One region of the Delftia sp. HK171 genome, then DNA from elsewhere that is predicted to be linked to it. Evidence: predicted binding sites of a transcription regulator. Region 1 holds the regulator's gene; each other region holds the start of a gene.
The links. The regulator FNR, encoded in region 1, switches genes on or off when oxygen is low (the NO sensors DNR and NnrR bind a similar motif). The targets are predictions, from matches to a motif close to TTGATNNNNATCAA.
Positions count from the first base shown of each region.

Region 2: the regulator FNR is predicted to act here: its motif matches at 4,411-4,424, upstream of BO996_RS10210 (FeoA family protein).
Region 3: the regulator FNR is predicted to act here: its motif matches at 6,884-6,897, upstream of dsrO (sulfate reduction electron transfer complex DsrMKJOP subunit DsrO).

Region 1 is NZ_CP018101.1:2,851,891-2,862,164, forward strand. It holds gene BO996_RS12965 (FixH family protein) at 1-87, shown strand, start outside; gene BO996_RS12970 (hypothetical protein) at 267-554, shown strand; gene fnr (fumarate/nitrate reduction transcriptional regulator Fnr) at 636-1,355, opposite strand; gene hemN (oxygen-independent coproporphyrinogen III oxidase) at 1,518-2,900, shown strand; gene BO996_RS12985 (sulfite exporter TauE/SafE family protein) at 2,906-3,622, shown strand; gene BO996_RS12990 (HD-GYP domain-containing protein) at 3,797-5,038, shown strand; gene BO996_RS12995 (bifunctional diguanylate cyclase/phosphodiesterase) at 5,035-7,521, shown strand; gene BO996_RS13000 (sulfite exporter TauE/SafE family protein) at 7,485-8,303, opposite strand; gene BO996_RS13005 (cell division protein ZapA) at 8,695-9,096, opposite strand; gene BO996_RS13010 (hypothetical protein) at 9,129-9,338, opposite strand; gene BO996_RS13015 (cobyrinate a,c-diamide synthase) at 9,655-10,274, shown strand, end outside.
Region 2 is NZ_CP018101.1:2,244,615-2,254,888, reverse strand. It holds gene BO996_RS10230 (aspartate aminotransferase family protein) at 1-858, shown strand, start outside; gene argF (ornithine carbamoyltransferase) at 869-1,801, shown strand; gene BO996_RS10220 (hypothetical protein) at 1,887-2,081, opposite strand; gene feoB (ferrous iron transporter B) at 2,096-4,039, opposite strand; gene BO996_RS10210 (FeoA family protein) at 4,036-4,377, opposite strand; gene BO996_RS10205 (YkgJ family cysteine cluster protein) at 4,577-4,897, shown strand; gene BO996_RS10200 (Lrp/AsnC family transcriptional regulator) at 4,935-5,405, opposite strand; gene BO996_RS10195 (amino acid permease) at 5,544-6,971, shown strand; gene BO996_RS10190 (amino acid aminotransferase) at 7,047-8,252, shown strand; gene kynA (tryptophan 2,3-dioxygenase) at 8,249-9,109, shown strand; gene BO996_RS10180 (RidA family protein) at 9,271-9,648, shown strand; gene BO996_RS10175 (LysE family translocator) at 9,754-10,274, shown strand, end outside.
Region 3 is NZ_CP018101.1:4,256,478-4,266,751, forward strand. It holds gene BO996_RS19185 (ATP-binding protein) at 1-653, opposite strand, end outside; gene BO996_RS19190 (response regulator) at 650-1,312, opposite strand; gene BO996_RS19195 (TetR/AcrR family transcriptional regulator) at 1,463-2,050, opposite strand; gene BO996_RS19200 (MFS transporter) at 2,195-3,424, shown strand; gene BO996_RS19205 (hypothetical protein) at 3,604-3,786, shown strand; gene BO996_RS19210 (TlpA family protein disulfide reductase) at 4,024-4,980, shown strand; gene dsbG (thiol:disulfide interchange protein DsbG) at 4,977-5,783, shown strand; gene BO996_RS19220 (DsrE family protein) at 5,795-6,196, shown strand; gene BO996_RS19225 (hypothetical protein) at 6,181-6,645, opposite strand; gene dsrO (sulfate reduction electron transfer complex DsrMKJOP subunit DsrO) at 7,012-7,857, shown strand; gene nrfD (NrfD/PsrC family molybdoenzyme membrane anchor subunit) at 7,874-8,917, shown strand; gene BO996_RS19240 (tetrathionate reductase subunit A) at 8,996-10,274, shown strand, end outside.

The sequences.
Region 1 (10,274 bases):
CGCGAAGTGCCCAAGAGCATGGCGCCCGCCGTCACCGGCCGCAACCATGCGGCTACGCCCGCGCACGATCACCCCACGGACCGCTGATCGCCGTGCACCCCTGCAAGAGGCCGCAGTCGCGGCCTTTTTGCATGGCGGATCGCATCTCCGGCATGCGCGACGGGTGAGGGTTTCCTACAGGCGTGCAGGGCGCTGCGGGGCTTGGCGCCATGCGTTGGCGCGGCGCACAATGAAGGCGACCCCTCGACAGCACAAGGAGATCGCTGATGTTGGCCCAACGCTGGATGTGGATTGCCTGGCCTGCCTTTCTGGCAGCCGCCGTGATGGAGATGCTGGTTTTTGCCTTTGTGGACCCGCTGGAGCTGCATTGGCTCGGCGACCTGGGCTGGTCGCGCCAGGGCATCTACACGCTGGCCTTCTTCGCCTTCTGGGGCGTGACCATGCTCTCCAGCCTGATGACCACCATGCTGGGCCGCTCGGCCCGCGATCTCAATGACGGCGTGGTCTCCGAGCCCGACCCGGACCTGGCCATGCAGGGGCTGGGGCGGGACTGAGCGAGAGCCCGCCGCAATGAACAAGGCCCGCTGTCGCGGGCCTTGTTCATTGGCGGATGAATGCTTGCCGCCCTTGCAGCCTCACTGGCACTGCTGGCTGTTGACGATGCGCTTGAGCGCCTCCGTGTCCAGGATGCGCAGATGGCGCTGGCGCACCTCAATGATGTTGTCGTCCGCGAACTTGGAGAAGGTGCGGCTCACCGTCTCCAGCTTCAGGCCCAGGTAGCTGCCGATTTCCTCGCGCGTCATGCGCAGCACCAGTTCGGACTTGGAAAAGCCCCGCGCATGCAGGCGCTGCACCAGGTTGAGCACGAAGGCGGCCAGGCGCTCTTCTGCGCGCATGCTGCCCAGCAGCAGCATCACGCCGTGCTCGCGCACGATCTCGCGGCTCATGACCTTGTGCACATGGTTTTGCAGGGCCGTGACCTCGCGCGACAGGTCTTCCAGCTTGTCGAAGGGCATGACGCAGACTTCGGCGTCTTCCAGCGCGACGGCATCGCAGGTGTGGTGGTCGTTGACGATGCCGTCCAGGCCGATGATCTCGCCGGCCATCTGAAAGCCTGTGACCTGGTCGCGTCCGTCCTCGGTGGCCACGCAGGTCTTGAAGAAGCCGGTGCGGATGGCGTACAGCGAGGTGAATGTCTCGCCGTTGCGAAACAGCAGGCCTCCGCGCTTGACCTTGCGGCGCGTGGCCACGATGTCGTCGATGCGCTGCATCTGCTCGGCATCCAGGCCCATGGGCATGCACAGTTCGCGCAGGTTGCAGTTGGAGCAGGAGGCTTTGATGGTCTGAAGGTTCATGGAGTGATAAACATCAGCGGCACACAGCGTGCCGGCGGTGACCTCGTGGATTGCGATGAGTTGGATCAAATTGTCGCAGCAGTCCCTCAAACAACTCTTGATATGAGTCAAGGACATGACCGATGTGCTGCGGCACAGTCGAGGTATTAGAGGAAAAAACCCATGACCGCTGTCACCCCAGAGCTGCTGCGTCGCTTTGACGTACCGGGGCCCCGATACACCTCGTTCCCTACCGCCGACCGCTTTGTCGAGGCCTTTGGTGCAGAGGACTATATCCTGGCGCTGCAACAACGCAAATCGAGTACCGCAGCGCGTGCCATGCCTTTGTCGCTGTATGTGCACGTGCCCTTTTGCGAGTCGCTTTGCTACTACTGCGCCTGCAACAAGATCGTGACGCGTCACCATGATCGCGCTGCCGTCTACCTGGACTACCTGGCGCGCGAGATGGCCTTGCACACGGCCCATTGCGGCAAGGGCCAGGCCGTCAGCCAGCTGCACCTGGGCGGCGGCACGCCCACCTTCTTCTCCGACGACGAGCTGCGCACGCTGATGGGCCTGTTGCGCGAGCATTTCAAGCTGGAGCCGGGTGGCGAGTACTCCATCGAGGTCGATCCGCGCACCGTCAGCGTCGAGCGCCTGGCCGTGCTCAAGGAGCTGGGCTTCAACCGCCTGAGCTTCGGCGTGCAGGACTTCGACGAGCAGGTGCAGATCGCGGTGCACCGCGTGCAGCCGGCCGAGCAGGTGTTCGAGCTGGTGGCGGCCGCGCGGCAGCTGGGCTTTGCCTCCATCAACGTGGACCTGATCTACGGCCTGCCCAAGCAGACGCCCGAATCCTTCGAGCGCACGCTGGCCCAGGTCAACGCGCTGCGGCCCGACCGCATCGCGCTCTATGCCTATGCCCACCTGCCCGAGCGCTTCAAGCCGCAGCGGCGCATTGCGGCCGAGGATCTGCCCCAGGGGGCCGACAAGCTGGCCATGCTGTCGCGTTCCATCGCCGCGTTCATGGACGGTGGCTATGTCTATGTGGGCATGGACCACTTCGCCCTGCCCGAGGACTCGCTGGCCGTGGCCAAGCGCCAGGGCCGGCTGCACCGCAACTTCCAGGGCTACAGCACCCAGCCCGACTGCGACCTGATTGCGCTGGGCGTGTCGGCCATCGGCAAGGTGGGTGCCAGCTACAGCCAGAACGCCAAGACGCTGGAGGAGTACTACGACGCCATCGACGCCAGCCACCTGCCCGTGGTGCGGGGCCTGGCGCTGTCGCGCGACGACCTGGTGCGCCGCGCCGTCATCATGGCCATCATGTGCCAGGGCGCCGTGCTGTTCGAGCCCATGGAGCAGGCATGGCTGCTGGGCTTTCGCGAGTACTTCGCGCCCGAGATGGCGGCCCTGGAGGACCTGCAGGCCAAGGGCCTGGTGCAGATCAGCGACGAGGGCTTCCAGGTCACGCCCATGGGCTGGTACTTCGTGCGCGGCGTGGCCATGCTGTTTGACCGATATCTGCAGGCGGACAAGAACCGGGCGCGGTTTTCGAGGATCATCTAGGCCCCATGCTGTTGTCGCTCCTCTGGACCGCTTTGATCATGGGGCTCGTCGGCGGGCCCCATTGCCTTGCCATGTGCGCTGCGCCCTGCGGCGTGGTCACGGGCGGGGCGGGGCAGGGCGGCGGCTCGCAGGTGGTGGCCGTGCATGGATTGCAAAGCCGGCTGTGGCTGCGCACGGCGCTGTTCCACGGCGGCCGTCTGGCCGGCTATGCCAGCCTGGGCGCTGCCTCGGCCCTGGCCATGGAAAGCCTGTCCTGGCTCACCAGCCAGACCACGGCGCTGCAGCCGTTCTGGACGCTGACCCATGTCGCCGTGATGGCCTGGGGCCTGGCCATGATGGTGCAGGCCCGCCAGCCCGCCTGGCTGGAGTCAGCCGGCCGCGCTGCCTGGCGGCGCGTGCAGCCCTGGGTGTCGGCGCCGGGCGGCACGCTGGCGGCAGGCTATGCCTGGGCGCTCATGCCTTGCGGACTGCTGTATTCGGCCGTGCTGGTCGCCGCGCTCAGCGGCGGCCCGTTGCAGGGCGCGCTGGCCATGGCGGCCTTTGGCGTGGGCAGCGGCCTGTGGCTGGTGGCCGGCCCCTGGCTGTGGCGGCTGGGCCGGCAGCGCCTGAACGGCCTGCGCGCCGAATGGGGCACGCGCCTGGCCGGCCTGATGCTGGTGGGCGTGGCCGTCTGGGCGCTGTGGATGGACCTGATCTACAAGCCCAACCTCTGGTGCCGTTGAGCAACAGCTGAGGCCAGACTTGGCACCTGGGGTCGCGGATTGGCTGCGAGGCCCTCAGAACTGGAGATAATGCCCGAATCATCGGCTTACATATTGCCGATTCCTTCAGCCTCGGGGCCGTTGCCGCGCGTGAACCATTCCGTCCTCATCGATATCCGAGACCTCCGTCCGGGCATGTTTGTCCAGCTCGATGTTGGGTGGCTGAACCATCCCTTTCCGGTCAGCAGCTTCAAGATCACCTCCAGCGCACAGATCCAGACCCTGAAATCCCTGGGCCTGGAGGTGGTGCGCTGTGTCCCGCACAAAAGCGACACCTGGCCCGCCGAGGTGCGCACCCCGCCGCCGCAGGAGCTGCCGCCCGTCGTGGTGGCCCCCGAGCCTGCACCCACCGAACCTGCGCCAGCACCGCTGCTGCTGTCCGTGCCCGACTGGCGCGGCCGGCTGGAGGACTGCAATGCGCGCTTTCAGAAGGTGGAGCGCGGCTATGTGGCCATAGAGACCACCATCGCCAGCGCGCCCGAGCAGGCGCGCATGCCCACCGAGGCCCTGGTCGATGGCTGCCTGGCCGAACTGGCGGGCCCGCAGGACGTGGCCATTCACCTGCTGTCCGATGGCGTGGGCAGCAGCCAGAGCGTGCATGCCGTCAACGTGACCGTGCTCAGCCTGCTTCTGGGCCGGGCCCTGGGCCTGCAGGAATCGCTGCTGCGCGACCTGGGCCTGGCGGCGCTGCTGCATGACGCGGGCAAGCCCGTGGCCGGTGTCGAAGGCATGCACGGTCTGGCCCTGGAGCCTTCCGTGCCCGACGCCCTGCGCGAGCGCTACGAGCGCCATGTGGGCGAATCCGTGGCCATTGCCATGCGCATGGGCCTGTCGGCCCAGGTCACAACGGCCATCGCCCAGCACCATGAATGGGCCGACGGCACGGGGTTCCCGCTGAGCCTGGTGGCCGAAGACATGGAACTCACGGGCCAGATCCTGGCCCTGGTCAACAGCTACGACCGCCTGTGCAATCCCGGCGATGCACAGACGCCGCATACGCCGCACGAGGCCCTGTCCATGCTGTTCAGCCGGCTGCGCGACAAGTTCGCCGCGCCCGTGCTCAATGGCTTCATCCGCATGATGGGTGTGTTCCCCCCGGGCTCGGTGGTGGAGCTGACCGACGGGCGCCATGCCATGGTCATGTCCGTGAATGCATCACGCCCGCTCAAGCCCTCGGTGATGGTGCACGATGCCGGCGTGCCGGCCGCGCAGGCGCCCGTGCTGGCGCTGGAGCTGTTTCCCGAGCTGGGCATACGCCGGGGAGTGGCGCCCGCGCAACTGCCGCGCGATGCGCTGGACTACCTGTCGCCGCGCCGGCGTGTCTGCTATTACTTTGAACGGGCGGTGGAGTTGGATCCACCGAAGGTGGCGTCTTGAACAAGCAAGCGCTCAACCGCGCCTGGCCCCGCCTGCTGGATGCACTGCAGGAGGCCCTGTGGCTGATCGATGCGCGCACCCTGAAGGTGCTGCGCGCCAACGCCGCCAGCGAATCCGTCACCGGCTATGAGGCCGATGCGGCCCCGGGCCTGCCCGTGCAGGTGCTGGCCGCCACGCCGCAGCAGCAGGCTTTCTGGAGCGATCCCTTCAACTGGCAGGCTGGAGCCCAGTTCATTGCCGAGGTGCGCCGCGCCGATGGTCAGCTGGCGCCCGTGGAGATGCGCGTGCGCGCGCTCGACGGCGAGGTGCTGCTGGTCAGCATGCTGGACCGGCGCGAGCAGGCCTTGCACGAGGCCGAGTTCGAGAGCCTGCTGGGCGAGCTGCGCGCCACGCTGGAGTCCGCGGCCGACGCCATCCTGGTCTGCGATCCCGATGGCCGCATCCGCGCCTTCAACCACCGCTTTGCCACGCTCTGGGGCATTCCCGAGGCGCTGCTGGTGCGCCGCAACGACGTGGCCATCCTCGACCACCTGGCCAGCCAGGTGCGCGATGCCGAATCCTATGCGCGCCAGTTGAAGCTGCTGTCGGCCCAGCCCCTGATGGAGGCGGCCGACGTGCTGGACCTGCGCGACGGGCGCATCCTGGAGCGCCGCGCCGTGCCCCAGCTGCGCCGGGGCCTGCCCATGGGGCGGATCTTTTCCTTTCGCGACATCACGGCCGAGGCCCAGACCCAGGCGGGCCTGGAGCTGGCCGCGCGCGTCTTCGAATCCAGCCTGGACGGCATCTTCATCGCCGACGGCTACATGGATGTGGCCCGCACCAACCCGGCCTGCGAACGCCTGCTGGGCGGCATGCCCGTGCAGGGGCGCACGGTGGAGTCGCTGTTCGAGGCCTCCGAAGGCCAGGCCGACACCCTGGGCGACCTGGCCCGCATCCAGTGGCACCAGGGCGGCTTCTGGGAGGGCGACCTGTGGCTGCGCCAGGCTGGCGGCGCGCGCTGCGCCGTGCGCCTGTCCTGGGTGCCGCTGCGCAACGCGCAGGGCGACGTGGTGCAGAGCATCGGCTTCATGCGCGACCTCACGCAGCAGCGCGTGGCCCAGCAGCGCATTGAACAGCTGGCCTACAGCGACGCGCTCACCGGCCTGCCCAACCGCCTGAACCTCACGGAGCGCGTGGATGCAGCCATCGAGGCCGCGCGCGCAGGCGGCACGGTGTTCAGCATCCTGTTCATCGACCTGGACCGCTTCAAGATCATCAACGACTCGCTGGGCCACCAGTTCGGCGACCGCGTGCTCAAGCTGGTCGCGCAGCGCCTGAGCGACTGCATGCGGCCCGTGGACATCCTGTGCCGCCTGGGTGGCGACGAGTTCGTGCTCTATCTGCAGGGCTGCAACGCCGAGCTGGCCGCGTCGGTGGCCAAGCGCATCCTGCAGGAGATGGAGCGCCCCTTCCTGCTCGACGGCCTGGGTTTCTCCGTGCAGTGCAGCATCGGCGTGGCCCAGTACCCGGCCGATGGCCTCACGCTGGATGAACTGATCCGCCAAGCCGACACTGCCATGTACCGCGTCAAGGAGCGGGGCCGGGGCCATTTCAGCTTCTACCAGCCGCAGATGAGCGCCGGCCTGCTGTCGCGCATGAAGCTGGAGCACGCCATGCGCCAGGCGCTGGAGCATGGCCGCATGGCGGTCTACTTCCAGCCGCAGGTGCACATAGACAGCGACCGCATCGTCGCCGCCGAGGCGCTGCTGCGCTGGACCGATCCCGAATTCGGCGTGGTCTCGCCGGGTGTCTTCATCCCGCTGGCCGAGGAGTCGGGCTACATCGTCACGCTGGGCGCCTGGGTCATGGAACAGGCCGTGCAGGAGGCTGCACGCTGGCAGCAGCAGGGCATGCCCATCAAGGTCTCGGTCAACGTGTCGGCGCTGGAGTTCCGCCAGTCAGGTTTTGTCGAGCGGGTGACCGAGCTGCTGCGCAGCTACGGCCTCACACCCCAGCTGCTGGAGCTGGAGCTGACGGAAAGCATCTTGCTGCAGGACGCCCAGGACATGGCGCTGCGCGTATGCCAGATCGCCGATCTGGGCGTGGGCATGGTGATTGACGACTTCGGCACCGGCTACTCCAACCTGGCCTACCTGAAGAAGCTGCCCATCTCCAAGATCAAGATCGACCAGAGCTTCGTGCGCGGCCTGCCCAGCGACGAGGGCGACCAGGCCATCGTCGGCGCCATCATCAGCCTGGGGCTGGCGCTGGGCGTGGAGATCGTGGCCGAGGGCGTGGAAACGCACGAGCAGCTGACGGCCATCCACCGCATGCAGGGCCACTACTTCCAGGGCTTCCTGTGTGCACCGGGCCTGCCGCGCGAGCAGTTCGGCGAATGCCTGCAGGCCCAGCGCGCCGGCATTGGCGCCATCGCCTACCGGCAGAGAATGGCCCAGGCCGCGAGCGCTCAGCTGCCTGCGCTCAAGCCCTTCCAGAGCATGTAGGCCGCCAGGCCGAACAGCAGCGTGGCAAAGATGCGCTTGAGCTGGCCCACGGGCAGCCGGTGCGCGGCCCGTGCCCCCAGCGGTGCCGTCAGCACGCTGCAGCAGGCCAGGGCCAGCAGGGCCGGCAGCCACAGGTAGCCCAGCGAGTATTCGGGGCGCCCCGCGTCGCCCGCGCCGGTGAAGATCAGGCCCGCCGCATTCACCACGGCAATCGGAAACCCCAGTGCCGCGCTGGTGCCCACGGCCATGTGCATGGGCACCGAGCAGCGCATCATGAAGGGCACGCTGATGAAGGCCCCGCCCGCACCCACCAGCCCCGAGATGAAGCCCAGGCCCGTGCCCGCGCCGTACAGCCCCAGCGGGCCGGGCAGGGCGCGCGTGGCCGTGGGCTGGCTGTTGCTGCGCAGCATGCGAAGCGCCATGTAGCCGATGAATACGCCAAAGAACAGTGCCAGGTACTTGCCGCGCAGCAGCGCGAAAACGCCCAGGCTGGCGAGCAGGCCGCCCGTGATGATGCCCGGCGCCAGGCTGCGCACGATGTCCCAGCGCACGGCGCCACGACCGTGGTGGGCGCGCAGGCTGGAGATCGAGGTGAACACGATGGTGGCCATGGCCGTGGCGATCGCCATCTTCACGGACAGATCCGGGCCGACCCCGCGCTTGTCGAGAAAGTAGGTCAGAAACGGCACGAGCACCATGCCGCCGCCCACTCCCAGCAGGCCGGCCAGGAAGCCGGAGCACAGGCCCAGCAGGGCCAGTTCGAGAAACAGCAGGTCAGGCATGCGGCAGAAGGTTGGTAGTGGATGGGCGGGGAGGGGCGGGCAACAAAAAACCCGGCGCACCGTGGAGGTGCGCCGGGTTGGAATCAGGTGTCTGCAAAGACCACCGGGCCGTCATCCTGAACCGGGGTTCAGGGGGGCAAGGGCAGCCAGACGTTGGGTTCATCTAACGCGAGACGATCACGCTCGAATGGCAATGTACCAAGCCCGGGCTCATAGAGCATTGGTCCAAGGAACTATAAAGCCCGGCGGGTTTGCAGACGCCTCCATTCTACGGCGATTGAGCAGGCCCGCAATCAAGTTCTTTGAACGGCATGGGCTTTCCATTGACATGGCCGATGCCATGAAAAACGGCCTCCGAAGAGGCCGTTGGGTAGACGGGGAGTGCAGCGGCTCAGAGCAGCCGTGCATCGCTTTCCAGGGCCTGGTCCAGGCGCAGCACCAGTTGCTCGGCAAGGGCCTGCTGGCGCTGGCGCTCGGCCAGTTCCTCGGGGCTGGGCTCGGGCGGCAGGGACTGGGCGGCATGCTGCGAAGTGACCTCGTCATGCAGGGACTGCATTTCGGCCTGGGCCGTGGCCATGGCGCTTTCCTGCGCTTCGCGGTCCAGCACGTCGAAGGCCATGTTCAGCGCGGACAGCACGGCCACGCGCTCGCGCGAGCGGACCTTGCCGCTGTCGCGGATCCGGGTCATGGCCGTGTCCACACGGCGCACGGCCTCGAGCAGACGCTCTTCCTGGCCATCGGGGCAGGTCAGCACATAGCTTTGCTGCAGGATTTGCACTTCGATCTGCTTCATGGGCGTTCGGGCGTCGGCGGTTGCGAAGGGGGTCAAGCCCCCTGGTTGGAGGGCAGGCGCTCGATCAGGGCATCGACGCGGGCCCGGGCGGCGTTGAGCCGCGAGCGCAGCGAATCACGCTCCTGGGTCAGGGCCGCCACCTGTTCGGCGAGTAGCGCATTCGTGCGTTGCAGTTCCTCGTGGCGAACCAGCAGGCGCTCCACGCGCTCTGCAATGTGGTCGAGGGAAGTCTGGGAGGTCATAGACGCTGAGATTGTAGGACGTGCGAACGAAGTGAGCGCATTCCGTGGAAGTATCCGAGGAAACCTGATAGCAGGGGGGCTTAGAAGGCTTGACGTCAGCGCCGTGCTCAGGTATTCGAGCGCAGGCGGCAGACTGTCTCACAAAATCGTAGCGCCATGTGTAGGACACGTCTGCTTCGGCGGGGTGTAATGCGTAAGCATTGGTTGCGGGCGCGGTGCGGGTAGGGTGCGGATACGGCGGGGGTGCGCACTACAATGCGCCGCGTTGGCGGAGCGGCCGGTTCAAGGCAGCGTCGCACGGAGCAAACAAATACACATGAATATTGACCTTGGCCGGGGCGGGGCACGCTGCCCGGCGCTGCTGATCACTTCCACGGCCTCGGGCCAGGGCAAGACCACGCTGACGGCTGCGCTGGCGCGGCTACATGCGCGCCAGGGGCGCCGCGTGCGCGTGTTCAAGTGCGGCCCTGACTTCCTGGACCCGCACTGGCACGAGCTGGCCAGCGGCGCGCCCGTGCACAGCGTCGATCTGTGGATGACGGGCGAGGCCGACATGCGTGCGCGCCTGCACGCCGCCGCCTGCGAGGCCGACCTCATCCTGGTGGAAGGCGTCATGGGCCTGTTCGACGGCACGCCCTGCGCGGCCGATGTGGCCGAGCGGCTGGGCCTGCCGGTGCTGGCCGTGATCGACGCCTCGGGCATGGCCGGCACCTTTGGCGCACTGGCCCATGGCCTGCAGCACTACCGGCCCGGCCTGCGCTGGGCCGGCCTGCTGGCCAACCGCGTGGGCAGCGCCCACCATGCCGACCTGCTGCGTGCCGGCCTGCGCGAGCCTTCGCTGTGGCTGGGCGCGCTGGCGCGGGTGCAGGGTGCAGGCACCACCTCGCTGCTGCCCGAGCGGCACCTGGGCCTGGTTGCCGCGCATGAGCTGGACGA
Region 2 (10,274 bases), 610 kb from region 1:
GCGCGCAAGTACGGCGTGGACAAGGGCATCGCCAAGCCGGTGATCGTGGTCTACGAGCATGCCTTCCACGGCCGCTCCATCGCCACCATGACGGCCACGGGCAACCCCAAGGTGCGCGACGGCTTCGGCCCCCTGCTCGACGGCTTCCTGCGCGTGCCGGTCAATGACTTCGAGGCGCTCCAGAAGGCCACGGCCGGCAACCCCGACGTGGTGGCCGTGATGATGGAGCCCATCCAGGGCGAAGGCGGCCTGCACCCCATGCGCATCGAGTACATGCAGCAGGTGCGCGCACTGTGCGATGCCAACGGCTGGCTGATGATGTTCGACGAAGTCCAGGCCGGCATGGGCCGCACGGGCAAGTGGTTCGCCCACCAGTGGGCCGGCATCATCCCCGACGTGATGACCCTGGCCAAGGGCCTGGGCTCGGGCGTGCCCATCGGCGCCGTCGTGGCCCATGGCAAGGCGGCCACCGTGCTGCAGCCGGGCAACCATGGCTCCACCTTCGGCGGCAATCCGCTGGCCATGCGCGCGGGCATCGAAACCATCCGCATCATGGAAGAGGACGGCCTGCTGGCCCACACCACCAAGGTGGGCGACCACCTGAAGGCCTCGCTGCAAAAGGAACTGGCCGAGGTCAAGGGCGTGGTCGATGTGCGCGGCCAGGGCCTGATCATCGGCATCGAGCTGAACAAGCCCTGCGGCGCCCTGCTGGGCCGTGGCGCCGAAGCCGGCCTGCTGTTCAGCGTGACCGCCGACACCGTGGTGCGCCTGGTGCCGCCGCTGATCATGACCGAGGCCGAAGCCGACGAAGTGGTCGCCAAGCTCAAGCCCCTGATCGTGCAATTCCTGTCCGAATGAGTACCTGCCTATGACTGCCATCAAGCACTATCTGCAGTTTTCCGACTTCACGGCCGACGAGTACGCCTATGTGCTCGAACGCGCGGCCCTGATCAAGAAGAAGTTCAAGGGCTACGAAAAGCACCACACGCTCAGCGACCGCACGCTGGCCATGATCTTCGAGAAGGCCAGCACGCGCACCCGCGTGAGCTTCGAGGCGGGCATGTACCAGCTCGGCGGCTCGGTGGTCCACCTGACCACGGGCGACAGCCAGCTGGGCCGCGCCGAGCCCATCGAGGACAGCGCACGCGTCATCAGCCGCATGACCGACCTGGTGATGATCCGCACCTATGGCCAGGACAAGATCGTGCGCTTTGCCGAATACTCGCGCGTTCCCGTCATCAACGGCCTGACCAACGAGTTCCACCCCTGCCAGATCCTGGCCGACATCTTCACCTTCATCGAGCACCGCGGCTCGATCCAGGGCAAGACCGTCGCCTGGGTCGGCGACGGCAACAACATGGCCAATACCTGGCTGCAGGCGGCCGACCTGCTGGGCTTCACCGTCCACGTCAGCACACCGGGCGGCTACGAGGTGGACGAGAAGCTGGCCTTTGGCGGCAAGACCCCGCGCGAGGGCTGCTACAAGGTCTTCAAGGACCCGCTGGACGCCTGCAAGGGCGCCGACCTGGTGACCACCGACGTGTGGACCAGCATGGGCTACGAGGCCGAGAACGAAGCCCGCAAGAAGGCCTTTGCCGACTGGTGCGTGGACGCCGAAATGATGGCCGCCGCACGTGGCGATGCCCTGTTCATGCACTGCCTGCCCGCCCACCGCGGCGAGGAAGTGGAGGCCGAGGTCATCGACGGGCCGCAGTCCGTGGTCTGGGATGAGGCAGAGAACCGGATGCATGTGCAGAAGGCTCTGATGGAGTACCTGCTGCTGGGCCGCCAGCCGAACTGATAACGCAGTCCGCTCAAAAAAGAATGCCTGCAGGCTTTGCGCCTGCAGGCATTCTTTTTTCCCGGCGGAAGTTCGGGCCGTGGCCTTACGGTCCCCGCTTGTCCGGTGCGCAGCTGTCCCCGCCGCAGGCACTGCAGCCGCCACAGCCGCCCGCATCCTTGGGCGCCAGAGCCGGATGCATCTGCCCGGCCTTCTGGCGCCAGCGCGCGGGCAGATAGCGCCAGACCAGAGACACGCCGGCCAGGGCCACGATCAGCCCGACGATGATGTTCTGCCACATGGTGCTTGTTCCTTTCAGCCCGCGCCCAATGCGATGGCCACGCGGTAGGTGATGAAGCTGGCAAGGTAGGCCAGCGCGAACAGATAGCCGGTCATCAGCAGCGGATAGCGCCAGCCGTTGGTCTCGCGCCGCACGGCGGCCAGCGTGGAGATGCACTGGGGCGCGAACACGAACCAGGCCAGCAGCGACAGCGCCGTGGCCATAGACCAGGTGTGGGCGATCAGCGGCCCCAGTTGCTCGGCCATGGCCTCGTCGCTGGCGGCGGACAGGGCATAGACCGTGCCCATGGCGCTGACGGCCACTTCGCGCGCGGCCATGCCCGGCACCAGGGCGATGGCGATCTGCCAGTTGAAGCCGATCGGCGCCAGCACCACCTCCAGCCAGCCGCCGATGCGGCCCGCAAAGCTGTAGCGGATGGCCGCTTCGGTGACGCCATCGGGCGGCGCCGGGTAGCTGGCCAGGAACCACAGCACGATGCTCACGGTCAGGATGATGCCGCCGACGCGGCGCAGGAAGATCATGGCGCGCTCGTACAGGCCCAGGGCCAGACTGCGCGGGCTGGGCCAGCGGTAGGAGGGCAGCTCCATCAGCAGCGGCGTGGGTCCGGCGCTGCGGCCGGCCAACTTGGCCACGCCGGCCACGGCCATGGCGCTGACGATGCCGGCCACGTACAGCGCGAACAGCACCAGGCCCTGCAGGTTGAAGATGCCGCCCACCGTGCGCTCGGGAATGAAGGCGCTGATCAGCAGCGCATAGACCGGCAGGCGCGCCGAGCACGTCATCAGCGGCGCGATCATGATCGTCACCAGGCGGTCGCGCCAGCTGGTGATGGAGCGCGTGGCCATGATGCCGGGCACGGCGCAGGCGAAGCTGGACAGCAGCGGAATGAAGGAGCGGCCCGACAGGCCGACCTTGCCCATGATGCGGTCCAGCATGAAGGCGGCGCGCGGCAGGTAGCCCGAATCCTCGAGTGCAAGGATGAACAGGAACAGGATCAGGATCTGCGGCAGGAAGACCAGCACGGCGCCCGTGCCGGCGATCACGCCATCGGCCAGCAGGCTGCGCAGCGCGCCTTCGGGCATGTGCTCGTTGACCAGGGCCGAGACGGCCGAGACGCCGCCCTCGATGCCGTCCATAAGCGGCTGCGCCCAGCTGAACACGGCCTGGAACATCAGGAACAGCGTGGCCGCCAGCAGCAGCATGCCCCACAGCGGGTGCAGCACCACGGCGTCGATGCGGTCATCGCGCCGGGTGTCCACCACGGGTTCCTTGACGCAGTCGGCCATGATGCGGGCCACCTGCTGGTGCAGGGCCAGCACCTGCTCGCGCGCATCGCCCGGGTGGGCCGGGGCCTGCAGCTGCGGCGCTGCCAGGGCGCGGGCTTCGGGGCCGTCCAGCCATTGCAGCAGTTCGCGCGCGCCGTCCTGGCGCACGCCCACCGTGGACAGCACGGGCATGCCCAGGGCGCGTGACAGCGCCTCGCGGTCGATATCGATGCCCTGGCGCTTGGCCATGTCGCTCATGTTGAGCACCAGCAGCATGGGCAGGGCCAGGCGCTGGGCTTCCAGCACCAGGCGCAGGTTCAGGCGCAGGTGGGTGGCGTCGGTGACGCAGACCAGCAGTTCGGGAGGCGCCTCGCGCGCGTGGCGGCCCGAGACGATGTCGCGCGTGATGCGTTCGTCCTCGCTGTGGGCGTGCAGGCTGTAGGTACCCGGCAGGTCCAGCACGCGCACACGCCGGCCGCTGGCCGTGCTCAGCCAGCCTTCCTTGCGCTCCACGGTCACGCCCGCGTAGTTGGCCACCTTCTGGCGTGCGCCAGTCAGCAGGTTGAACAAGGCTGTCTTGCCGCAGTTGGGGTTGCCCAGCAAGGCCAGGCGCAGTGCGGAATCACCACCGCCGCCACCACCCTGGGCAGGCTGCAGCGGCTGGATGAGTTTGGGAGAGGACGACGCGCTCATGCCACCGCCTCAGGTGCCACGCGCACCAGGGCCGCCTCATGGCGGCGCAGAGCGAACGTGGCCTGGCCCACGCGCACGGCCAGCGGGTCGTCGCCCGGAAAGCCTGCGGCCAGGATGCGAACGGGCTCGCCCGGCAGGAAACCGATTTCCATGAGACGCAGCAGCAGTTCCTGCTCGGCCGTGTCGCGCGCCGCATGGAGTTCGACCACGCGCGCCGGAACCTGGCGCGGCAGCGCATCCAGGGTGATGGCCGCAGCGGTGGCCGGGCTTGGAGAGCTGGGAGGCGCGGACAGCGCGGACGGAGCCGTGGCGTCCGTCCCGGGATTCATCGAATGCATGGCGTGTTGTATCAACTGATTTTTATTCTCATTTTGATTTTGATCGAATCCCCGTGGGAAGCCCGCGCATGGTATCGGAGTAAGAGGCAGGGTCTTGCCAAATGGCCGTCATGGTTTTTGGCCGGTTCCAGGCGCCCCGCACGCGTGCGCGCGACAATCGCGCTCCCACGATCCGCACCTGCACCTGCTTGCCCACGCCATGACCCATCCCTGCCTGAGCTGCGGCGCCTGCTGCGCATCGTTTCGCGTGGACTTTTCCGTGCACGAGTCGCAGGAGCATGGCGGCCGCGTGCCGGCCGGGCTGATCGAGGAAGTCACCGACTACACCTGCCGCATGCGCGGCACGGACTGGTCGCGCCCGCGCTGCGCAGCGCTGGTGGGCAAGGTGGGCGAGAAGGCCCATTGCGGCATCTACGAGTGGCGGCCCTCGCCTTGCCGCGAATTTGCGGCCGGCAGCGATGCCTGCAACCGCGTGCGCGTGCGCCATGGCATGCAGGCGCTGGACAGCGGCCTGCTGTAGCAACCAGCCAGGCGCCAACAGCCGCCACCACCAGCCGCTATTCCACGGGCAGCCCCGCCAACTGCCCCTTGAACTCCTGCAGCGAGAAATGCGTGTGCACCTGGCGCACGCCGGGCAGCCGGTGCAGGCGGGTGAGCAGCAGGTCCGAATAGGCATCGAGATCGCGCGCCACGACGACCAGCAGGAAGTCTTCCGGCCCCGAGATGCCGTGGAACATCACGACCTCGGGAATGGCGCAGACCGCTTCCTGGAAGTGGCGCGATGACTCCTCGTTCTGATGGTCTATGCCCACCATCACGAAGGCCAGCACGCCAAAGCCGATGGCGCGCCGGCTCAGCGCGGCGTGGTAGCCGGTGATCACGCCCTCATCCTCCAGCCGCTTGATGCGCCGCCACGACGGCGATTGCGACAAGTGCACGCGTTGCGCCAATTCGCCCGAGGTCAGCCGCGCGTTGTCCTGCAAGGCGCGGATCAGCAGCCGGTCCGTTCTGTCGATCTCGATTGACATAAACCACCTATGAATTCATGTTTCACAGAATAACTTATCCAAGATCAAGCGCATTTAGGGATAACTACTAAACGCCCTGCGAAGGCCGTAACTAGCATCCGCCTCCGAAGCCCCCCACAGCAACGGAGACAACAACCCATGCCAGCCTTCGAAGACATAGTCCAGCGCGAAGCCGGACTCCAACAGCAGCTGTCCGCCGGACAGATGACCATGATCGCCATCGGCGGTGCCGTCGGCACCGGCCTGTTCCTGGGCAGCGGCTTTGCCATCGGCTTCGCCGGGCCCAGCGTGCTGATCAGCTATGCCATCGGCGCGGTGATCTCGCTGCTGCTCATGGGCTGCCTGGCCGAGATGACGGTGGCCCATCCGACCTCGGGCTCGTTCGGCGCCTATGCCGAGCACTACATCGCCCCCTGGGCCGGCTTCGTGGTGCGCTATGCCTACTGGGCCTGTGTGGTGCTGGCCGTGGGCACCGAGGTGACGGCCGTGGGCCTGTACATGGGCTACTGGTTCCCCGAGGTGCCGCGCTGGGCCTGGGTGGTGATCTTCTCGGGCGCGCTGATCGGCGTGAACATGATGAGCGTCAAGGCCTTCGGCGCCGTGGAGTACAGCTTCTCCATGATCAAGATCATCGCCATCGTGGCCTTCATCGTGGTCGGCGCCTGGGTGGTGTTCGGCACCCGGCCGGCCGGCGTGGGCTTTGCCAACTACGTCAACAACGGCGGCTTCTTCCCCAACGGCCTGTGGGGCACCTGGGTGGGCGTGATCATCGCCATCTTCAGCTACCTGAGCATCGAGATGATCGCCGTGGCCGCTGGCGAGGCCAAGGACCCGCAGCGCGCCGTCACCAGCGCCTTCCGCTCCACCATGGTGCGCCTGGTGGTGTTCTATCTGGCCACGATTGCGCTGATGCTGGCCATCGTGCCGTGGTCGGCCGCCGGCAAGGACGGCAGCCCATTCGTCAAGGTGATGGAGATCATCGGCCTGCCCGGCGCGGCCAGCGTGGTCAATTTCGTGGTGCTGGTGGCTGCCCTCTCGGCCATGAACAGCCAGCTGTACATCACCACCCGCATGATGTTCAGCCTCTCGCGCGCCGGCCATGCGCCCGCCGTGCTGGGCCGCGTGAACTCGCGCGGCGTGCCGCTGCCGGCGCTGCTGCTGTCCTGCCTGGGCATTGCCGTGGCCACGCTGTTCAACATCATCAATCCCGAGCAGTCCTTCATGCTGATGATGGCCGTGGCCATGTTCGGCGCCATGTTCACGTGGTTCATGATTTTCGTGACCCACCTGTTCTTCCGCATCCACTGGGTGCGCCAGGGCAACAAGCCGCTGGCCTTCCGCATGTGGGGCTTTCCGGTGCTGACGCTGCTGGGCGCGGCACTGATGCTGGCCGCCCTGGTGTCCACGCTGTTCACCGACGTGTTCCGCCTGACCGTGCTCACCGGCCTGCCCTTTTTGCTGCTGCTGGGCGCCATCTACGCCATCTGGTACCGCAAGCCGGCCGGCCAGACCGCAGCCGCTCCTCAAGCCAATCCCCCAACCCAGGCCCAGGCCCAGGCCCGGTGACATCCGGCCTTCCGTTTTTCTCCCTACCTTAGAAACATGACGACTCTTGCCCCCCTCGATACCGCCCGCGCCTCGATGTTCAGCCACGTCCCGCCCTACCCCGGAGATCCCATCCTGTCGCTGATGGAAGCCTTTCAGCAGGACCCGCGCGCCGACAAGGTCAGCCTGAGCATCGGCCTGTATTTCGACGAGGCCGGCCGCCTGCCCGTGCTGGACTCCGTGCGCCAGGCTGGCGATGCCCTGGCCCGCGAGCAAAGCCCCAGCGGCTACCTGCCCATCGAAGGCATAGCCCCCTACCGCCAGCTGGTGCAGAACCTGGTGTTCGGCGCTGAGCACGAGGCCGTGCGCGCGCAGCGCATCGCCACCGTGCAGACCTTGGGCGGCTCGGGCGCGCTCAAGCTGGGCGCGGACTTCATCAAGCACTATTTCCCCGACGCCGAGGTCTGGCTCAGCGATCCCACCTGGGACAACCATCTGGCCATCTTCCAGGGCGCGGGCCTGCGCACCCACAGCTACCCCTACTACGACGCGGCCACGGGCAGCCTGCGCTTCGACGCCATGCTGCAGACACTGCGCAGCCTGCCCTCGGGCAGCGTGGTGCTGCTGCATGCCAGCTGCCACAACCCCACGGGCGTGGACCTGTCGCGCGAGCAGTGGCAGCAACTCATCCCCGTGATCGTGGAGCGCGGCCTGATCCCCTTCGTGGACATGGCCTACCAGGGCTTTGGCGATGGGCTCGATGAAGACGCCTGGTCCGTGCGCGCGCTGGCCGATGCGGGCGCCCAGGCCTTTGTGGCCAACTCGTTTTCCAAGAACTTCTCGCTGTATGGCGAACGCGTGGGCGGCCTCAGCGTGGTCTGCAGCGACGCGGCCACGGCCGGCAATGTGCTGGGCCAGCTCAAGGCCACGGTGCGCAGCAACTATTCCTCGCCCCCCACCCGTGGCGCGCGCCTGGTGCAGCAGGTGCTGGCGTCGCCCGAACTGAGCGCCCAATGGGCACAGGAGCTGGCGCAGATGCGCGGCCGCATCAAGGACATGCGCGCCCAGCTGCACGGCGCGCTGCATGAACGCTTTGGCGAGCGGCGCGACTTCGGCTTCCTGCTGACCCAGCGCGGCATGTTCAGCTACACAGGCATCAGCGAGCCCCAGGTCCACCGCCTGCGCGACGAACACGGCGTGTACCTGATCCGCTCGGGCCGCATGTGCATGTCGGGCCTGTCCGGCGCCAACGTGCAGTACGTGGCAGACGCCATTGCCACGGTGCTGGAGGCACCGCAATGAGCGGCTGCCCCGTCCATGGAGGCCTGACCGAGCGCATCGTCGCCGAGGAAAGGGCGCAGCTGGATTTCAGCCAGTCCATGAGCTATGGCGACTACCTGCAGCTGGACGCCATCCTCGGCGCCCAGCAACTGCTGTCGCCCACGCATGACGAGCTGCTGTTCATCATCCAGCACCAGACCAGCGAGCTGTGGATGAAACTGATGCTGCACGAGCTGGGCGCGGCCACGGCCGCCGTGGCGGCCGACCGCCATGCCGATGCCTTCAAGATGCTGGCCCGCGTGAGCCGCATCATGGAGCAGCTGGTGGGCGCCTGGTCCGTGCTGGCCACCATGACGCCTACCGAGTACACGGCCATGCGCCCGTATCTCGCCAGCTCCAGCGGCTTCCAGAGCTACCAGTACCGCTGCATCGAGTTCGCGCTGGGCAACAAGAATGCCGCCATGCTCCAGCCCCATGCCCACCGGCCCGACCTGCTGGCCCGGGTGGATGCCGCATGGCGCGCACCTTCCCTGTACGACGAGGCCCTGCGCCTGCTGGCACGCCAGGGCCTGGCCATTCCTGCCGGGCACCTGGAACGCGACTGGACCCAGCCCTACACGGCCAGCCCCGAGGTCGAGGCCGCCTGGGCCCAGGTCTACCGCGACCCGCAGTCGCACTGGGACCTGTACCAACTGGGCGAAAAGCTGGCCGACATCGAGGACGCCTTCCGCCTGTGGCGCTTTCGCCATGTGACCACGGTGGAGCGCGTCATCGGCTTCAAGCGCGGCACGGGTGGGACCGGCGGCGTCAGCTATTTGCGCAAGATGCTGGACGTGGTGCTGTTCCCCGAAATCTGGTCCGTGAGAACGAAACTGTGACCCCTGAGCGGCTTTGCCGCTTCCCCCGCTCTCGCTGCGCGGGCGCGGGACGACACCATCGCTGCGGGACGGCCCTTGCTCGGCGTCCGCCGATGGGCCGCGCCAAGTTTCCGACGCAAGAACACCATGCCTTCGCATGTAGTCAAAACACAAGGAAATCCATGAAGCAAATCATCGACGTGGGACTGCCGCCGCTCAAGCAGCCCTTCTCCTGGGCCGTCAAGGCCAGCGGCCAGATGCTGTTCACGGCCCACGGCCCCGTGCGGCCCGACGGCAGCATCGACACCGGCCCCATCGAACAGCAGGCGCGCCTGACCTTCACCAACCTGCGCAACGCGCTGCAGGCCGCAGGCGGCACGCTGGCGCATGTGACCCAGGTGCTGATCTATATGACCGACGTGGCCGACATGCCGGCCATCGACGCCGTGTACCGCGAGTTCTTCGAGGCGCCCTACCCCAACCGCTCCAGCATGGGGATTTCGGCGCTGGTGGTGCCGGGGATGAAGCTGGAGATCGTGGCCTACGCCATGCTCCCCTAGAGGATGTGACGGACATGCCGGCGCCCCGCAATTGCGTTCAATACAGGGGCGGCGTGCGGGACGAGACTGCGGGCCTTGTGCAGTCCTGCGTCCGCGCGAAATCTCATGTCCTCCTCGCTGCTCGCCATGGGCGTCTTCACCCTCGTCGGCGCCATCACGCCCGGCCCCGTCAATGTGCTGGCCCTGCGCCACGGCGCAGCGCGCTCGCGCCTGGTCTCTGCCGCCTATGTGCTGGGCGCCAGCGCCAGCTATGCGGCCGTGGTCTGGGTCATGGGCCAGGGCGCACAGTGGCTGCTGCAGACGCTGCCGCAGCTGTCTGCGGCCGCGCAGTGGCTGTGCGCTGCCTATCTGCTGTGGCTGGCCTGGCGGCTGGCCAACGCACCTGTGGGCCAGGCCGGTGCGCAGCAGCAGGCCGGATCGCAGCGCACGCTGCAGGCCCTGCTGCAAGCGCTGTTGCAGGGCACGGCCGTGCAGACGCTCAACCCCAAGGCCTGGCTGGTGGCGCTGGCCGGCGTGGGCCTGTTCGTGCTGCCCCACGCGAATGCGCCGTGGGCGCTGCTGCAGTTTTGCGCCATCTCGCTGCTGGCCTGCCTGGTGGGGGTCGGCAGCTGGGCGCTGCTGGGGCA
Region 3 (10,274 bases), 1.4 Mb from region 1:
GGCGCCAGCTCGCGCGTCTGCAGGCCCTGGGCCACGGGCGAATCGTCGCCGGGCGGGCGGCGCGCCAGTTCGCGCCGTAGGGCCTCCAGCGGCCTGAGGCCCTGGGTCACGGCCCACCACATCAGCCCCATGCTGGCCAGCAGCGCCAGCACGAAGGGCAGGACGATGGTGTAGGCAAAGCCGTGGATCAGGCCCTCGCGCACATCGATGCGGTCGGCCGTGGCGATGCGCACGCCGTGGTCCTCCAGCACATAGGTGCGCCAGGGTTTGCCGCCCTTGATGATGGTCGAAAAGCCCAGCGGCATGCTCTGCGGGAACACGGGACTGCCCTCGGTCTTGGCCAGCACCTGCGGCAGGGCCGATTCGGGCCGCACGGGCTGGACCTCGCCGCGCACCAGGCTGACCTCGCAGGCCACGCCGTCGCGCGCGATCACGTTGAGCATGGGGCTCCAGTCCTGCGGCAGCTCCCGGGCAGGCCGGAACTGGTGGACGATGCCTGCCACCATGCGCGCCGAGGCGATCAGCCGGTCATCCAGCACGGTGCGCAGTTCGTTGCGCATGTCCGAGAACATCCAGGCCGCCACCCCGCCCCACAGCGTGCACAGCGCCAGGCACAGACATGCCAGCAGGCGCACGCGCAGGCTGCGCATCATGGGTGCAGGCCCAGGCGATAGCCCTCGCCGCGTACCGTCTCCACCAGTTCATGGCCCAGCTTGCGGCGCAGATGGTGCACATGCACGTTGACGGCATTGCTCTCCACGTCCTGGCTGTAGCCGTAGAGGCTGTCGCGCAGTTGCTCGGTGCTCAGAATGCGGCCCGGCGACTGCAGCAGCGCGCGCAGCAGCGACCACTCGCGGCGCGACAGCTCCACCGTGCGGCCCTGGCGCTGGATGTGGCCTGCAGCGGGGTTGATGCGCACCTCGCCCAGCTCGATCCAGTCCACGCTGCGGCCGGCCGCGCGGCGCAGCAGCGCATGCAGGCGCGCCGCCAGTTCGTGCAGGTCAAAGGGCTTGACCAAGTAGTCGTCGGCGCCGGTCTGCAGGCCTTCGATGCGCTGTGACACGGCATCGCGCGCCGTCAATACCAGCACGGGCACCTGCAGGCCCTGGCCGCGCCAGCGCGCCAGCAGCGAGAGGCCATCCTCGTCGGGCAGGCCCAGGTCCAGCACGCAGGCATCGAAATGCGAGGAACGGATGGCCGCATCCGCCTGCCCGGCCGAGGCCACGGTATCCACGCCGAAGCCCTGCAGCTGCAGGCCGGCTCGCACGCCGCTGGCCACCAGCGCGTTGTCTTCCACCAAGAGAACATGCATGTTGTTGTCCGCAGGGCCTGGCGCCAGGCCCCGCCGTCTGTATTCAAGTCGGGAACGAAAAGCGACTGAGCATCGCAGATTTGCCGCGCTGGCGCGGCGGCGTGCCGAATTTCGCAGGCGGGTGCACAAGAATGCGGCCAGGCGGCCCGCTCAGGGCCGGGCCAGCAGCCCGCCCAGCAGCAGGTCCAGAGCCGCCGCGCCGCGCTCCAGCCGCAGGTCAGCGTCCTCGCCCTCGGCAATCCAGAAAGCCGCTTCGGCCAGGCTGCCGTAGATCAGCGATGCCAGCGCCTGCGGATCGGCCCGGGCCACGATGCCCTGGGCCATGAGGTCCGCGATCAGTGCCTGCATGGACGCAATGCAGTGGCGCTGCGATTGCGGCAGCGCACCGCCCAAAGCCGCGCGCGCATCGCGCAGCACGATGCGCTGGATTTCAGGCTCCAGCGCCATTTCCAGGTAGGCCCGGCAGCGGCTGCGAAAGCCCTGCCAGGAATCCTGGGCATGGGCGGTGATGGCCTTCAGGCGTTCATCCACCTCGGCATCGATCTGCTCGACCACGGCCGCCAGCAGGCCCTGCTTGTCGCCGAAATGGTGGTACAGCGCGCCCCGCGTCAGGCCCACCTGCGCGGTGAGATCGTCCATGGAGGCATCGGCGTAGCCCTGCTCTCCAAAGGCCTTGCGGGCCGTGGCCAGCAGCGTGGCGCGGGTTTCTTCCATCTCGGCGCGGGTGCGGCGAACCATGGCCAATCTCCTTGCATACGGCGTGCATGATTATTTACATACGCCGCGTATGTATATAGGATTCTATTCATACGCAGCGTATGTATTTTCTCTGTCCCGCGACGGCGGTGCAACACCCCCCACCTGTTTGAAGGGATCTGAACCATGAATTCGTCTTCCTCCACGCGGCCCGAACCCGCCGCGCGCCGCCCGTGGCTGGCCGTGTCCGCCGTGGGCCTGGCCACCTTTTCCGTGGTGACCACGGAAATGCTGCCGGTCGGCCTGCTCACATCCATTGCTGGCAGCCTGGGCACCTCCATGGGCAGGGCCGGCCTGATGATCTCGCTGCCGGCGCTGCTGGCCGCGCTGTTCGCGCCGCTGGTGGTGATGGCGGCGGGCGGCATGGACCGGCGCCGCATCCTGTGCGGACTGCTGGCCCTGCTCGTGCTGGCCAACCTGGCCTCGGCGCTGGCGCCGTCGCTGATCTGGCTGCTGGCCGCGCGCGTCCTGGTGGGCTTTTGCATGGGCGGCATCTGGGCAATCGCGGGCGGGCTGGCGGCACGGCTGGTACCCCAGGCGTCGATGGGCCTGGCAACTTCCATCATCTTTGGCGGCGTGGCGGCGGCCTCGGTGCTAGGCGTGCCGCTGGGCGCGCTGATCGGCGATTTCGCGGGATGGCGCTGGGCCTTTGGTGGCATGGCAGGCTTCAGCGCACTGGTGCTGGCGCTGCACGTGGCCGTTCTCCCCGCCCTGCCTGCCACAGACTCGGCCAACCTGCGCCAGTTCAGCCGTCAGCTGGCCAACCGCAGGCTGCAGGCCGGGCTGGCACTGACGCTGCTGCTGGTGGCCGGGCATTTCATGTCCTTCACCTTCGTGCGCCCGCTGCTGCTGACGGTGTCGGGGTTCGATGCGCAATGGATGAGCGCGCTGCTGCTGGCTTACGGCATCGCGGGCATTGCGGGCAACTTCCTGGCGGGCATCATCGCGGCGCGCCGCACGGCGCCGAGTCTGGCAGCGATCGCCCTGGGCCTTCTGCTGGCGCCTGTGCTGTTCCTGTCCGTGGGCGACTCGCCAACCGGTGGTGGCGCCGTGCTGCTGGTCTGGGGCCTGGCCTACGGCGGCGTATCGGTGGGACTGATGACCTGGATGATGCAGGCTGCGCCACGCGCCGTGGAAATTGCCACGGCGCTGTACGTTGGCGTCTTCAACATCGGTATTGCGCTGGGCTCATGGGCGGGCGGCCAACTGGTCGATGGCTGGGGGCTGCACGCCACGCTCTGGCTGTCTGGCGGCTTGGCCGCTGCGGCCTTGCTGCTGTCTACGGCCATGGGATTGGTTGGGACTGGAAGCAAAGCGGATTGCGGCCATCAACAGGCAAAGAATCAACAAGTCTGAATTCCGCAGAAACTTCAGGACAAGTCCTATGCCACCTCGGAAATATCCTGAGATATTTCGGAATTCTCCTTGTCTTCCACAGCGGAAATTCACGCAATTACCAATGCACAATCCAGGCCTTGCCCTCACGGATTCGCATCGCTCGCGACCCCGTATTCCGCTTGATGGAAGGATATGCAATGAACGAACTTCAGACACGGCTTATCGTCGTGTGCGTGCTGACCCTTGTCGTCGTCATGCTCGTTTCCAAATACGAGATAGTGAAGCCATCGACTTCATCAAAAAACAAGCTGATTTTCAAGGCATCCCTCTTCATTGCCATTTCTTTCGGGGCATTTGCAGCACTCTGGAATAAGTTCTGACCCTCGATCGATGAGATGGATTTTCTTGCGATTGCAGAAAATCCTTTTCCTGCGAGCGCAAGAGGTGGCGCTGCCGCCCGGCAAGCCAGGTGAGGCCGTGAGGCCATGAGGCCGTTAACCCCCCGTTAATTCCCCGTTAATTCCCCGCTGCCAGCATCCACGGCCTGTCAGCCCGCATGGCTGAAACTCCCTTCCATGCATCTCCGGTCATCCCCTCTTCTTTCGTCCTTCCTGCCCTTGCTTGCTGGCCTGCTGCTGGCGCCTTCGCCTGTTCTTGCCGGAGCGGCAGAGCCTGGCGGGCCGTCAGCGCTATCGGCGCTGGGCGCCTGGCTGCACCTGCCTGCCAGCCTGGCGCTGGGGCCGCTGGTCCTGCCGATGGGCGTGGTGGTGGCCATGCTGGCCTGGCTGCTGGCGCAGTGGCTGGCGCGCAGGAATGAAAGGCGCACCGGCCAGGCCGTGGATGCGCTGCTGTGGCAAAGCACCCTGGCCGGCCTGCTGGCGGCGCGCCTGGCCTATGTCGCGCAGTGGTGGACCGAGGTCGCGCCGGCCCCCTGGGATTGGAGCGGGATGCCGGCCTTCGCAGGCCGTGTCGTCGATATCCGCGACGGGGGATGGAACCTGTGGGCCGGCCTGCTGGCCGCGCTGCTGTACATGCTGTGGCGCAGCCGCCGCTCCCCGGTGCTGCGCCGCGCCACAGGGCTGGCGCTGGGCGCGGGGGCGGCCCTGCTGGTGCTGGGCAGCCTGCTGCAGGCGCTGCCCTCCGCAGATGCACCTGCCCTGCCGGCCTTCACCCTGGTCAACGGGCAGGCGCAGCCGGTCTCGCCGCAGCAGTTGCAGCAGGCCGATGGCAAGCCCATGGTGATCAACCTCTGGGCCACCTGGTGCCCGCCCTGCCGGCGCGAGATGCCGGTGCTGGCCCAGGCCCAGCAGCAACGGCCCGATGTGCGCTTCATCTGGATCAACCAGGGCGAGACGGCAGAGACCGTGATGGGCTACCTGCGGCGCGAGCAGGCAGCAGCCCCGCTGCCGCTGGCCCAGGTGCTGTTCGACCCGCAGCAGCAGGCCGGCCGGCACTGGCGCCAGCGGGGCCTGCCTTCCACCTATTTCTATGGCGCCGACGGCCGGCTGTGCGGCATGCGCATGGGCGAGCCGTCGCGCGCCAGCCTGGCCCAGCATCTGAAGGAATGTTCATGAGCGCTTCCCCCCTGTTCCCCCTGCCTGCACTGGCAGGAGCCCTGGCCCTGTCGACAGCCTTGGCCCTGCCGGCCGCGGCGTCCGAGCTGCCATCGGAGGATTTCCTGGCCCAGCAGGGACTGACCCTGGTGGGACCGCTGCCGGCCGTGGGCGGACTCAAGGCCTGGGCCGCCTACCGCGACCGCCAGCCCGTGCCCATCTACCGCATGCCTGACGGCAAGCACTGGGTGCTGGGCACGGTGATCGACGCCCAGGGCCGCGACGTGAACGCCCAGGCCCTGCAGGCCGCCGTGCAAAAGCCCATGGGCGAGCAGCTGTGGAGCGATGTGCAGCGCGCCCAGTCCATACCGGATGGCCGCGCCGACGCGCCGCGCACGGTCTATGTGTTCACCGACCCCAACTGCCCCTATTGCAACCAGCTGTGGAACGATGCCCGGCCCTGGGTGGAAAGTGGCCAAGTGCAGTTGCGCCACATTCTGGTCGGCATCCTCAAGCCCAGCAGCGAGGGCAAGGCCGCCGCCTTGCTGACCGCGCGCCAGCCCGAGCAGGCCCTGGCCGAGCACGCACGCGCCTATGCCAAGGCCGGCCGCGCCAGCGCAGAGGGCGCGGGCGCCACGCCGCTGGCCCCGGTGCCGCAGACCACGCGGCAGGTGCTGGCCAGCCATGCCTCGCTGATGTCCACCTGGGGCCTGCGTGCCACGCCGGCCCTGGTCTGGAAGGATGACAAGGGAGTGGTGCAGGTGCGCACCGGCCTGCCGCCGGGCCTGCTGGAAGAGGTCATGGGGCCGCGTGGCAGGAAATGACGAGCACGACCATGAGCACAAGCCGTTGTCCCGCCGCTTCCACATCCTCCAGCGACTGGAGCGACCTGTTTCCCGCCCGGCCGGATGGGCCGCCGCTGCGCATCGTGCTGCATGCGCCCACGCCCGGCGCCCTGGCCCGTGCACGCAGCAATCTGGCCAACCTGCGCCAGGACCGGCCCGGTGCCGAGGTCCGCATCGTCATCAACGGCCCGGCCGTCGAGGCACTGCTGGACGCCGCGCCGGGCACGCCGCAGCATCTGGACGCTGCCGCCCTGGCCCATGCGCTGGTCTGCCCGAACACGCTCAGGAAGCTGGGCCGCGAGGCGCCTGCCGGCATGCGCGTGCTGCCGCAAGGCGGCATCGAGTCACTGGCCCTGCTGCAGCAGTCGGCCTGGTGCTACGTGCGCTGCTGAGCGGCCTGCGCCAGCGAGGCCAGGCAGCGCGCCTGCCATTGGTATTCAGGCTCGAACGATTCGCGGTCCGTGACGGCGCCGTGGCCGCCCTCGCCATAGACCATGGCGTAGGCCGCATAGTCGGCCGCCTGCAGCGCCCGGCCCGCCAGCCCATGGGCCGTGGCATAGGTGGCGGACACGGCGGCATGGCCGCAGCCGTCGAGGGAGCGCGATCCCTGGTGGTGGTTGGCCAGGCTGGCGGCCTCGCGGGCCAGGCGGTCCAGCTCCTGCCTGTCGATCTGGCCGTCCAGGTAGCGGCGAAGGCCTTGTGCGCAGCGGATGACGTCCGGGTCTTCCAGCAGGTGCGCGATGCGGTCCACGCAGGCCTGTGTGAATTGCAGCCTCAGGTGCTCGCCGGCTTCGGCGGCAAGGTCCAGTTCCGAAGCAAGGCTGTTCAGGGCATGGTTCATGGAGAACTCCTTGGCAGTGGCGACACAAGCAGCGTAGACCGGGGCCGCGCGCGGAAACAAGAGGGTGATTTCCGATACGCGCCCTGCATTCCCGAGGAATGCAGTCACCCTGTTAACCCCGTCTTAATCCCTGCGCCACACGCTATGGACTGCCTTGGGCGCCTGTCCATGGCAGGCAGTCGGTGGCGCTTTGCAAGCACTCGGCAGGCACTCGGCAGGCACTTGGAAAGCCCATTGCTTGACTCACATCAAGCCGCCAAGGCCCTGAATTTCATATATTAAATTCAATATAAAAAGCATATTTTTAATGCTTTATTGAGTTTGAGCGACCACGATCCGTGGCCGCAGGACGATGAAAGACAGGCCATGCCAAAAACATCCCGCGCCGGCAGCGGCTGCAACGACTGCAGCTGCAAGCCCTCCTCCCACGACATCCCCGCCCCTACCCTCTCCCATGCACAGCCCGCCGCAGGCAAGCGCGGCTTCCTGCAGGACCTGCTGGCCGCTGCCATGGCGGCCGTGGCCCTGCCCGTGGCGGCGGCCGCGCCCGGCACCCCCGGTTTTCAGCCGCCGCGCCGCCCCGGCGAGGCCGGCAGGCGCTACGGCATGCTGGTGGACCTGCGCCGCTGCATAGGCTGCCAGGCCTGCACGGTGAGCTGCTCCATGGAGAACCTGCCGCCGCTGGGCCAGTTCCGCACCACGGTGCTGCAGTACGAGGTGCAGCACGCGGGCAACGAGGACCTGCCGCCGGCCATGCTCAACCTGCCGCGTCTGTGCAACCACTGCGACAACCCGCCCTGCGTGCCGGTCTGCCCGGTGCAGGCCACCTTCCAGCGCAGCGACGGCATCGTGCTGGTGGACAACGAGCGCTGCGTGGGCTGCGGCTACTGCGTGCAGGCCTGCCCCTATGACGCACGCTTCATCAACCACGAGACGCAGACCGCCGACAAGTGCACCTTCTGCGAGCACCGCCTGGAGGCCGGACTGCTGCCGGCCTGCGTGGAAAGCTGCGTGGGCGGCGCCCGCGTGATCGGCGACCTCAACGACGAGGGCAGCGAGATCCGCCAGCGCATGCGCGAGCACGCCAAGGACCTCAAGGTGCTCAAGCCCGCCATGGGCACGGACCCGCATGTGTACTACCTGGGATTGCCCGACGCCTTCGTCGACGGCGTGGACGGGCAGGCCAGCGTGCGGCTGGTCACTTCCCACTGAACGCAAGGAGCACCCCATGCACATCGTCGAACTCCTGACCCCCGCCTACGAATCGGCCTGGCTGCCCTGGGCCGTGCAGTACTTCTTCCTGGCCGGCATTGCCACGGGCGCCGCCCTGCTGGCCGCCGCCTGCGCCTGGGCGCCGCGCGCCAGCGCCATGGCGCGCCTGCTGCCGGCCGCCGTGCTGGTGCTGGCCGTGAGCGCCATCGCCGCGCCCGTGTCGCTGCTGGCCGACCTGCACCAGCCTGCGCGCTTCTGGCATTTCTATGCGCACTTCACGCCGTGGTCGTGGATGTCGGTGGGCGCCCTGCTGCTGCCCGTCTTCGTGGGGCTGGCGCTGGCTTTCGTGCTGGCCTGGTGGCTGGGCCGGCCGCAGTGGCTGCGCTGGCTGGCGCCGCTGCTGGCCGTGTCGGCGCTGACCATCACCGCCTATACCGGCGCCGAGCTGATGGCCGTGCGCTCGCGCCCGCTGTGGAACACGCTGTGGGTGCCGCTGAACCTGGCACTCACGGGCTGGCTGGCCACGGTGGGCTGCATGCTGGTGACGGCGCGCTTTCTGCCCGCCCGCCACCGCCCCGATGCCGGCGCCCTGCAGGCCCTGCGCGTGCTGGGCCTGGCGCTGGCGCTGTGCCTGCTGGCCATGGTGGCGGTCTGGGCCGTTGCCGGCTGGCTGGGCCAGGGCCGCTCCTTCCAGGCAGCGCTGCAGCTGTGGCAGCAGTTTCCGGTCTGGCGCCTGAGCATGCTGGGCTCGGCCGTGGCCGGTGCCGCCCTGCTGTGGGCCCTGGTGCGGGGTGGGCATCGCATGGCCTGCCCGCGCTACACGCTGGCCCTGGGGCTGGGCCTGGCCGCCGCGGCCTGGGCCTTCCGCTGGGCGCTGTTCATGGGCGTGCAAGGCGTGCCCAAGTACGGCGCGGGCCTGTACATCTACCACATGCCGCTGGGCGGCGGCGGCCTGCTGGGCATGCTGGGCGTGGCCGGCCTGTGCATTGCACTGGTGACGCTGGCCACCTGGGCGCTGGAGCTGTTTCCCGCGCGTTCGGCCACGGCCCGCGCCCTCTGACAACGCCGCCCTGACGACCCCTCACCCATTCACGGAGCGCGGCCCGCCACCGGCCGGCTGCGCCACAGAAAGCCTTTCATGACCGACAAGAAGAAACTCCCCCAAGCTCCCGAAGATTCCCTGGATGCCGAGGCCACACGCCGCCGCCTGCTGCTGCGCGGCGGACTCACCGCCGGTGGGCTGGCCGCCTTCGCGGCCGGCTACGGTGAAACACTGGCGCGCGGTGCCAAGGGCCTGGTCGCAGGCACCTCGGGCACGCCCACGGCCAGCGCCACGCGCGGCAATTCGCTGACGCCGGAGTTCCGCATCGACCCGGCCACGGGCGCGCTCGCCACCCAGCCCGGCCAGGTGGTCAGCCCGTCCAGCTGCCTGGGCTGCTGGACGCAGTGCGGCGTGCGCGTGCGTGTCGATACCGCCAGCAACCGCATCCTGCGCGTGGCAGGCAACCCCTACCACCCGCTGGCCACCACGCGCCCGGCCGCCATGGAAGAACCCGTGCGCGAGGTCTACGCCAAACTGGGCAAGGAGCTGGGCCTGGAAGGCCGGGCCACGGCCTGCGCGCGCGGCTCGTCCATGCTGGAGCACCAGAACGCACCGCACCGCGTGCTCACCCCGCTCAAGCGCGTGGGCCCGCGCGGCAGCGGCCGCTGGCAGAGCATTTCCTTCGAGCAGCTGGTGCAGGAAGTCTGCGAGGGCGGCGATCTGTTCGGCGAAGGCCAGGTCGAGGGCCTGCGCGCCATCTGGGACACCAGGACGCCGCTGGACGCCGACAACCCCGAGTTCGGTCCGCGCTCCAACCAGTTGCTGGTGACCGACGCCTCCAACGAAGGCCGCGCCCAGCTGCTGCGCCGCTTTGCAGGGCCGTCCTTCGGCACCGTGAACGTCAGCAACCACGGCGCCTACTGCGGCCAGAGTTTTCGCGTGGGTGCGGCAGCGGCCCTGGGCGACCTGCCCGGCATGCCGCATGGCAAGCCGGACTGGAGCCATGCCAGCTTCGGCCTGTTCATCGGCGCGGCGCCCGCGCAGTCCGGCAACCCCTTCCAGCGCCAGGGCCGCGAACTGGCCGAGGCCCGCTCGCGCGAGGACAACCGTTTCCGCTACGTGGTGGTCTCGCCCGTGCTGCCGACCTCGTCCAGCCTGGCTGCGGGCAGCGGCAACCGCTGGCTGGCCGTCAAGCCGGCCGGCGACCTGGCCCTGGCCATGGCGCTGATCCGCGTCATCCTGGACGAGGCGCGCCATGACACGGGCTTTCTCGCCCAGCCCGGCCCGGCCGCCATGCAGGCCGCGGGCGAGGCGTCCTGGAGCAATGCCACGCACCTGCTGGTCAACGAGCCCGGCCACCCGCGCCATGGCAGCT